DNA from 2 places in the Sphingomonas sp. SORGH_AS_0789 genome. Region 1 is predicted to be linked to the other one. Evidence: predicted binding sites of a transcription regulator. Region 1 holds the regulator's gene; the other holds the start of a gene.
The links. Region 1 encodes LexA, which represses DNA repair genes until DNA is damaged. Its sites were predicted from a motif close to GTTCCNCNCTTGTTCT; they were not measured.
Positions count from the first base shown of each region.

Region 2: a site for LexA is predicted at 1,664-1,679, ahead of uvrA (excinuclease ABC subunit UvrA). Genes of this name have one in related genera too.

Region 1 covers NZ_JAVIYV010000001.1:2,664,232-2,668,430, reverse strand. Annotated here, with positions in the region: gene moaC (cyclic pyranopterin monophosphate synthase MoaC) at 1-64, shown strand, start outside; gene glp (gephyrin-like molybdotransferase Glp) at 119-1,303, shown strand; gene lexA (transcriptional repressor LexA) at 1,359-2,039, shown strand; gene QE360_RS12275 (ComEC/Rec2 family competence protein) at 2,056-4,122, opposite strand.
Region 2 covers NZ_JAVIYV010000001.1:643,654-647,852, forward strand. Annotated here, with positions in the region: gene uvrA (excinuclease ABC subunit UvrA) at 1-1,656, opposite strand, end outside; gene QE360_RS03000 (S10 family serine carboxypeptidase-like protein) at 1,857-3,359, shown strand; gene QE360_RS03005 (DNA methyltransferase) at 3,570-4,199, shown strand, end outside.

The sequences.
Region 1 (4,199 bases):
GACGATCGGCGATATTCGCCTGTTGTCCAAGACCGGCGGCAAGTCGGGTGACTGGCACGCCTGACCGGCCCGCCTGCGGGAACGCCAGCGCCGACGACGCGTCTTGTCGCCAACAGGAGTGACCGCCATTCTTCTACCCGTTGCCGAAGCCCAACAGCGCCTGCTCGCCCTCGCCCCCGACCGGCCCGTCATCGAGCTCGCTCTGCGCGACGCCGCCGGGCGCTGGGCGGCGCGCGACGTGCTGGCGCAGCGGACCCAGCCGTCGCGCGACCTGTCGGCGATGGATGGCTATGCGATCCGCTTCGACGACATGCCGGGGCCCTGGACGGTGATCGGCGAAAGCGCCGCCGGACGCCCCTTTCCGGAGAAGGTCGAGGCCGGACAGTCGACGCGCATCTTCACCGGCGCCGCGCTGCCACCGGGCACCGACACGGTGCTGGTCCAGGAAGAGGCGGGGCGCGAGGACCGGACGCTGACCCTGACCGGCGAAGGCCCGGCACATCGTGGACGCAATGTGCGGCGGCGCGGGCTTGATTTTTCGCAAGGCGACCGGCTGATCGCCGCGGGGCAGCGGCTGACGCCCGCGCGGATCGCGGTGGCGGCGACCGGCGGCCATGGCACCCTGCCCGTCCGCCCGCGCGTCCGGATCGCGATCGCCGCGACCGGCGACGAACTCGTGCCCCCCGGACAGGGGGATGCCGACGCCCTGCCGGAGTCGAACGGCGTGATGCTGGCCGCTTTGCTCGCCGACCTGCCCGTCGAGATCATCGACCTGGGCATATTGCCCGACAATCTGGAACGGCTGCGCGACGCCTTTGCCGGGGTCGCGGCCGATCTGCTGGTCACGACCGGCGGCGCATCGGTGGGGGATCATGATCTGGTCCAGCCCGCGCTGAAGGCGGCGGGCGGCAGCATCGATTTCTGGCGGATCGCGCTTCGCCCCGGCAAGCCGATGATGGCGGGGCGGCTGAACGACATGGTCGTGCTGGGCCTGCCCGGCAATCCGGTGTCGGCCTTCGTGACCGCGATCCTCTTCGTCAAGCCGCTGGTCGCGCATATGGCGGGCGCAGGCGATCCCTTCCCCAGCGCGATCCCCGCCATTCTGGGTGAGGATCTGCCCGCCAACGGTCCGCGCATCGACTATCTGCGCGCCGCGATGATCGACGGGCGCATCCATGCGGCGGCCATCCAGGACAGCTCGATGCTGCTGACCCTGGCGCGTTCGACATGCCTGGTGATCCGCCCGCCGCACGCGCCCCCGGCCCGTGCGGGCGACTCGGCGGAAATCCTGATGCTCGCTTGACGCAAGCCTTTCCGTTCCATATAAGTTCCACGTCTGTTCTGGACGGAGGATCGCGATGCTCACCGCAAAGCAGCATGAGCTTGTCTGCTTCATCAACGACCGTTTGCGGGAAACCGGCGTCTCGCCCTCCTTTGAGGAGATGAAGGAGGCGCTGGACCTCAAGTCCAAGTCGGGCGTCCATCGCCTGATCTCCGCGCTGGAGGAACGCAACTTCATCCGCCGACTGCCCAATCGCGCCCGCGCGCTGGAGGTGCTGCGGATGCCCGATCGGCCGGAAAAGCCGGTGGCCGCCGCCGCCAGCACGGCCGATGCGCGTCCGCCCGCCGCGAAGCCGGTCGCCGAGCCCGCCAATGACGTGGTCGAGATCCCCCTGCACGGCCGCATCGCCGCGGGTGTCCCGATCGAGGCGTTCGAGGGCAGCTCGACCTTGGCCGTCCCCGCCGCCCTGCTCGGCACGGGCGAGCATTATGCGCTGGAGGTGTCGGGCGATTCGATGGTCGAGGCGGGTATCCTCGACGGCGACTATGCGCTGATCCGCCGCACCGACATCGCCCGCGACGGCCAGATCGTCGTCGCGCTGATCGACGAGGCGGAGGCGACGCTGAAATATTTCCGGCGCGAAGGCTCGATGATCCGGCTCGACCCCGCCAACCGCGCCTATGATCCTCAGCGTTACGCCCCCGCCCAGGTGCGGGTGCAGGGCAAGCTGTCGGGCATTCTGCGCCGCTACGATTGATAAGAGGGCGAGCGGGTCAGCGGCCACGCGCCTCGCTCGCCACGATCCAGGGGTGCCGGTCCCCCGGCATCCGCGCGGTTTCGGCCACGGGTCCCGACAGCCGGATCGTCACGCCGCCGCTGCGGCGCAAGGCGGGGGCATCGAGTTTCAGCCAGCGCGGGCGACACGCCTCGGGCAGCCGCCGGTCGGCGATCATGATGTCGACGCGGTCGCACAGCGCGATCAGGCTGGCCCAGGGCACCGCATAGCCGCTCCGCGTCGCCGCCACCCGCCAGACGCGCCCGTCCCGCACGATCCGGGTCAGGCAGATATCGGCGCCGCACCGCGCCTCCGCCTGGTCGACCAGCGCGAGCGGTGCATCGTCGCTGCCGCCGATTTCGGATAGCGCATTCCGGACATAATCCCCCGCCCGCTCCCGCAACAGCGCCATGCCGCCGCCGGTGCGGATCGCGGCATGGCGGCCGTCGCCGGTCACGATCAGGTCGGGCAAGGGCGCGGCCAGCATGGCGATCACGCCGATGGCCACGCCCGGCACGCCCAGCCATCGCCACCGCGTCCGCCACAGCGCCACCCAGAGTCCGCCAAGGATCGTCACGGCGAAAGCCCCGTCCGGCGCGACCGGCAGCGCCATCACCGCCCCCGGCATCGCCGCCACCTGCCGCGCCAGCCAAAGCAGCGCCCCCAGCGCATGGCCGAGCAGCCACCAGAAGGGCGCGCCCAGCCCCACGGGATCGAGCAGCAGCGCCAGCATCTCCAGCGGCATCGCGACAAAGGTCGTCCAGGGAATGGCGACGATATTGGCGAAGGCACCGTACAGCCCCGCCTTGTGGAAATGATAGATGGCGATCGGCATCAGCGCCGCCTCGACCACCAGCCCGGTGACGAGCAACGCCCCCAGCTGCCGCGCCGCCGACCAGCGCCAGTCGGGATGCGGGCCGAACCAGCGCCGCATCGCGGGATGTTCGTGCAGCGCGACGATGGCGGTGATCGCCGCGAAGGACAGCTGGAAGCTCGCCCCCATCAGGGCCTCGGGCCGGAAGAGCAGCACGATGAACGCCCCCGCCGCGACCAGCCGCAGCGTCATCGCCTCGCGTCCCAGCGCCAGCGCCGCCAGCACCAGCATGGCGGCGACACAGGAGCGGATCGTCGGCACCTCCGCCCCCGTCAGCGCGGTATAGCCGATCGCCGCGACCGCGCCCGCCAGCGCCCCGACCAGCGGCAATCGCACGCGCAGCGCCAGCCATGGCCAGAGCGCGAGCAGCCGGATCGTCAGGACCATGACGATCCCGACCACCGCCGTGATGTGCAGCCCGCTGACCGACAGGAGATGCGCGAGCCCCGCCCGGCGCATCGCCTCGGCATCCGCCTCGCCGATGCCGCCGACATCGCCGGTTGCGAGCGCGGCTGCGATACCGCCCGCACTCCCCTCGATCCGCGCGGAAATATGGGATGACAGCCGCTGGCGAAGCCCCTCTCCCCGGCTCGATGGCCGCAGGACCTCGACCGGCGCGAAGCCACGCCCCGTCGCGCCGATCCCCTGGAACCAGGCGGCACGGGCAAAGTCATGGCCGCCGCGCGCGATCGGTCCGGCAGGCGGCATGAGTCGCGCGCGCAGGCGGACGATCGCCCCGCGCCCCAGACCGGTCGGAACATCCTCGATGGGCAGCGATACCCGGACATGGGGCGGCAGCATGATCGCCCGTCCGCGCCCGTCGCTGGCCTTCGACGGTCGCAACATCAGCCGCATCAGCCCGCGCGCCGCCAGCCGGTCGACGCCCTCCACCGCGCCCGTCATGGTCGCCAGCACCGGGCGGGCCAGGACCGGCGCCGCCACCGACTCGGCCCGCGCCCAGGCCAGTGCCGCGCCGCCGCCGACCAGCAGCGCAGCCATGCCGATAGCGCGCGTCACGCGGCCGCCCCCGGACAGGGTGAACGCCGCCAGCCCGACCCCGCCCGCCACACAGATCAACGCCGCCCAGCCGCGCGGATCGGGCAGGACGAACCACAAGGCGATGCCCAGCCCCCAGGCCACCGGCATCCACAGCGCCAGCTGCGTCCGCTCGCGTTCCGCCCAAAGTTCCAACGCCGTCCCGCGCGGCATTTGGCGAGGGCCGCGCTTGATGCTAGGGGCTGCGGCGGCTGAATAGGCCATCGAAATTC
Region 2 (4,199 bases), 2.0 Mb from region 1:
CCGCCGCAGCGTCGCCAGCAGCATGTCGTTGTCGCGCTGGTGAAGCCCGATCGACGGCTCGTCCAGCACGTACAGCACGCCCGACAGGCCCGAGCCGATCTGCGACGCCAGGCGAATCCGCTGGCTCTCGCCACCCGACAGCGTGCCGCTGGTCCGGTCGAGATTCAGGTAATCCAGCCCGACATTGTTCAGAAAGCCCAGCCGCTCGACAATCTCCTTCAGGATCGGCTGCGCGATGGCGCGCTGCTGGTCGGTCAGATGTTCGGGCAGGCCGGTGAAGAAGGCCAGCGCGTCCACCACCGACAGGCGAGTCGCGTAAGAGATGTCCTGCATCGCGACCTTCACCGCCCGCGCCTCGGGCTTCAACCGCGCGCCGTGGCAAACTTCGCAGGGCTGCGACGACTGATAGTTGGACAGTTCCTCGCGCATCCAGGCGCTCTCGGTCTGGAGCATCCGGCGGTTGAGGTTGCCGATCACACCCTCGAACGGCTTCTTGACGTCATAGGACTTCTTGCCGTCGATGAAGGTCAGCGTGACCGCCTTGCCCTTGGTGCCATGCAGGATCACCTCCTGCACCTTGGGGTCGAGGTCCTTCCAAGGCGTCTCCAGCGAGAAACCGAACTCGCGCGCAAGGCTGCCCAGCACCTGCATATAATAGGGGCTGGGCGGGTTGGACTTGGCCCAGGGCACGACCGCGCCCTTCTTGATCGACAGCTCATGATTGGGGACGACCAGATCCTCGTCGAAGATCAGCTTCTCGCCCAGGCCGTCACAGGCCGGACACGCCCCCTGCGGCGCGTTGAACGAGAACAGGCGCGGCTCGATCTCGGAAATGGTGAAGCCGGAGATCGGGCAGGCGAATTTCTCCGAGAATACGATGCGGCCATCGGGCGCATTGTCGCCCAGCACCGCCGACTTGGGCGTGTGCGGCTCGACCGGATCGGCGGGGTCGACATAGGCCAGGCCATCGGCCAGCTTCAGCGCGGTCTCGAAACTGTCGGCCAGGCGGGTTGCAATGTCCTCGCGCACTACCAGACGGTCGACCACCACCTCGATGTCGTGCTTGAACTTCTTGTCGAGCGCGGGCGCCTCGTCGATCTCGTAGAGCTGGCCGTCGATGCGGACGCGGGTGAAGCCCGCCTTCTGCCACTCGGCCATTTCCTTGCGATATTCGCCCTTGCGGCCGCGCACCACGGGCGCGAGCAGATAGAGGCGCGTGCCCTCGGGCAGCGTCATCACCCGGTCGACCATCTGGCTGACCGTCTGCGCCGCGATCGGCTCGCCGGTGGCGGGGCTGTAGGGGATGCCGACGCGCGCCCAGAGCAGGCGCATATAGTCGTAGATCTCGGTGACCGTCGCCACGGTCGAGCGCGGGTTGCGGCTGGTCGTCTTCTGCTCGATCGAGATGGCGGGCGACAGCCCCTCGATATGGTCGACGTCCGGCTTCTGCATCATCTCCAGGAACTGGCGCGCATAGGCCGACAGCGACTCGACATAGCGGCGCTGCCCCTCGGCATAGATGGTGTCGAAGGCGAGCGAAGACTTGCCCGACCCCGACAGGCCGGTGATCACCGTCAGCGTGTCACGGGGAATGTCGATATCGACATCCTTGAGATTGTGCTCGCGCGCGCCGCGGACGGAAATCTTGGTCAGCATGAGGCAGGTTCTACTTCTGTTCCGGAGAGAAGGCCAGAGGCGAGATAGGAAGCGACAGGCCCCATTGCGAGGGGCGGTTTGGGACGGGCTTGCAGGAACGCCGGAGCTTCGCCCATGATCCCCTTGAAAAGCCGGGGGCTTGGCAATTCCCGCGCTTTGCATGATACACTGTCTCATTTCCGAGGGGGAGCGTTTCCATCTTGTCCAAGACCCTGCACCTGTCCGCCCTGTTGCTGCTGGCCGCCCAGACGACGCCTGCCCTGGCGCAAAAGGCCGAGAAGACCGAGACCAAGACCACCGAGACCAAGGACGACGACAGCAACCGTCCGCCGCTCCCCGCCGACAGGACGATCACGCAAAGCGCGCGGATCGGCGGCCGGGTCGTCACCTACAAGGCGACCGTGGGCACGATCCCGGTGCGCGACGACAAGGGCAAGGAGATCGGGCAGGTCGTCTATACCGCCTATACCGTGCCCGGCGGCGACGTGCGGCGCCCGGTGACCTTCGCGTTCAACGGCGGGCCGGGCGCGTCGTCGGTCTATCTCAACATGGGCGCGGTGGGGCCCAAGCGCGTCCCCTTCGGCGCGCAGGGCGATGCACCGTCCGACGCGCCGGTCACGACCGACAATCCGAACAGCTGGCTGGACTTTACCGACCTGGTCTTCATCGACCCGATCGGCACCGGCTTCAGCCGCAGCCTGGTGGACGAGGCGGAGACCAAGAAGGCTTTCTACGCCAACGACCCGGACATCAAATATCTGTCCAAGGTCGTCTATGACTGGCTGGTCAAGGAAGGCCGGTTGCGCTCGCCTAAATATGTGATGGGCGAAAGCTATGGCGGCTACCGCGCGCCGCGCATCGCCTATGAGCTTCAGTCGCAGATCGGCGTCGGGGTCAACGGGCTGGTGATGGTGTCGCCCTATCTCGACCCGGCGTCGGGCGACGACGCCACCGCGCTGTCGCCGCTGCCCTGGATGATCGACCTGCCCTCGATGGCGGCGGCCCAGCTGGAGCGGCAGGGCAAGCTGACCCCCGAGGCGATGGCGGGCGTCGAGGCCTATGCCCGCGGCGATTACCTGCGCGACCTGATGCGCGGGCGGTCGGACACCCAGGCGGTCGACCGGCTGGTCAGCCGCGTCACCGAGCTGACCGGTCTCGACCCCGCGCTGGTCCGCCGGCTGGGCGGGCGGATCGACACGCGGACGTACTTGCGCGAGATTCACCGCAATGATGCGACGATCGGCAGCATCTACGACTCGAACGTCACCGCCTTCGACCCCTTCCCCTGGTCGTCGCAGCAGCGGTCCAACGACCCGCTGCTCGACTCGCTGATCGCGCCGACGACCAGCGCGATGGTCGATTTCGTGACGCGCGAAGTGGGCTGGAAGACCGATGCGCGCTATCATGCGCTGTCCTATGAGGTGAACAGCGCCTGGGATCGCGGCAAGCCCGACGACACCCCCGTCACCGACCTGCGCAAGGCGATCGCCAACGATCCCAAGATGAAGGTGATGATCGTCCATGGCTGGGACGACCTGTCCTGCCCCTATTTCGCGTCGCGGCTGATCGTCGACCAGATGCCGAGCTATGGCGTGGCGCAGCGGGTGCATCTGAACGTCTATCCGGGCGGGCACATGTTCTACAGCCGCACCGACAGCGGCGCGGCGTTCCGGCGCGATGCGATGGCGATGTACGGGGGATAAGTCTTGCATCCGATCTGGATGTTTACCCCAAAATCCCCACGGCCGTTCACGCTGAGCGAAGTCGAAGCGCACGTCCGGCGGGTTCCCGTTTCCCTTGGCCTTCGACTTCGCTCAGGCTGAACGGAACGAGGGATTGGGCGAAACCGGTTCCAACTTTGCTTTGCCCTTTTGAAATCCTCCCGATGATCCCCATCGGGAGGATTTCGATTCATGGCGACCCCGGCGGCGATCGAGGCGTTCATCCGGCGCTGGCAGGCATGCGAGGGCGGGGCGGAGCGCGCCAATTACGCGCTGTTCCTGACCGAGCTGTGCGCGATCCTAGGCGTCGCCCCGCCCGACCCCGCCCACGCGACCAGCACCCGCAACGACTATGTCTTCGAACGAGCGGTCGTCCTGCCCGGCGACGAGGACCGGCGCGGGCGGATCGACCTCTACAAGCGCGGCTGCTTCGTGCTGGAGGCCAAGCAGAGCCGCGAGGGCCTGGGCGCGAAATCGCTCGCCGCCGAGGGCCCGCTGCTCCCCGGCCTGCTCCCCGACGGGGCGGGCACCGCGCCCCGGTCGCGGCAATGGGACATATTGATGCGCCGCGCGCGCGAACAGGCCGAGCAATATGCCCGCGCGCTGCCCGTCGATCATGGCTGGCCGCCCTTCCTGATCGTGGTCGATGTCGGCCGGGTGATCGAGCTGTTCGCCGACTTTTCGGGCCAGGGGAAGCATTACAAGCAATTCCCCGACCGCGCCCGCTTCCGTATCGCGCTGGACGATCTGCGCCGCGAGGAGGTGCGCCAGCGGCTGGCGGCGATCTGGGACGCGCCGCATTCGCTCGACCCGACCCGCCAT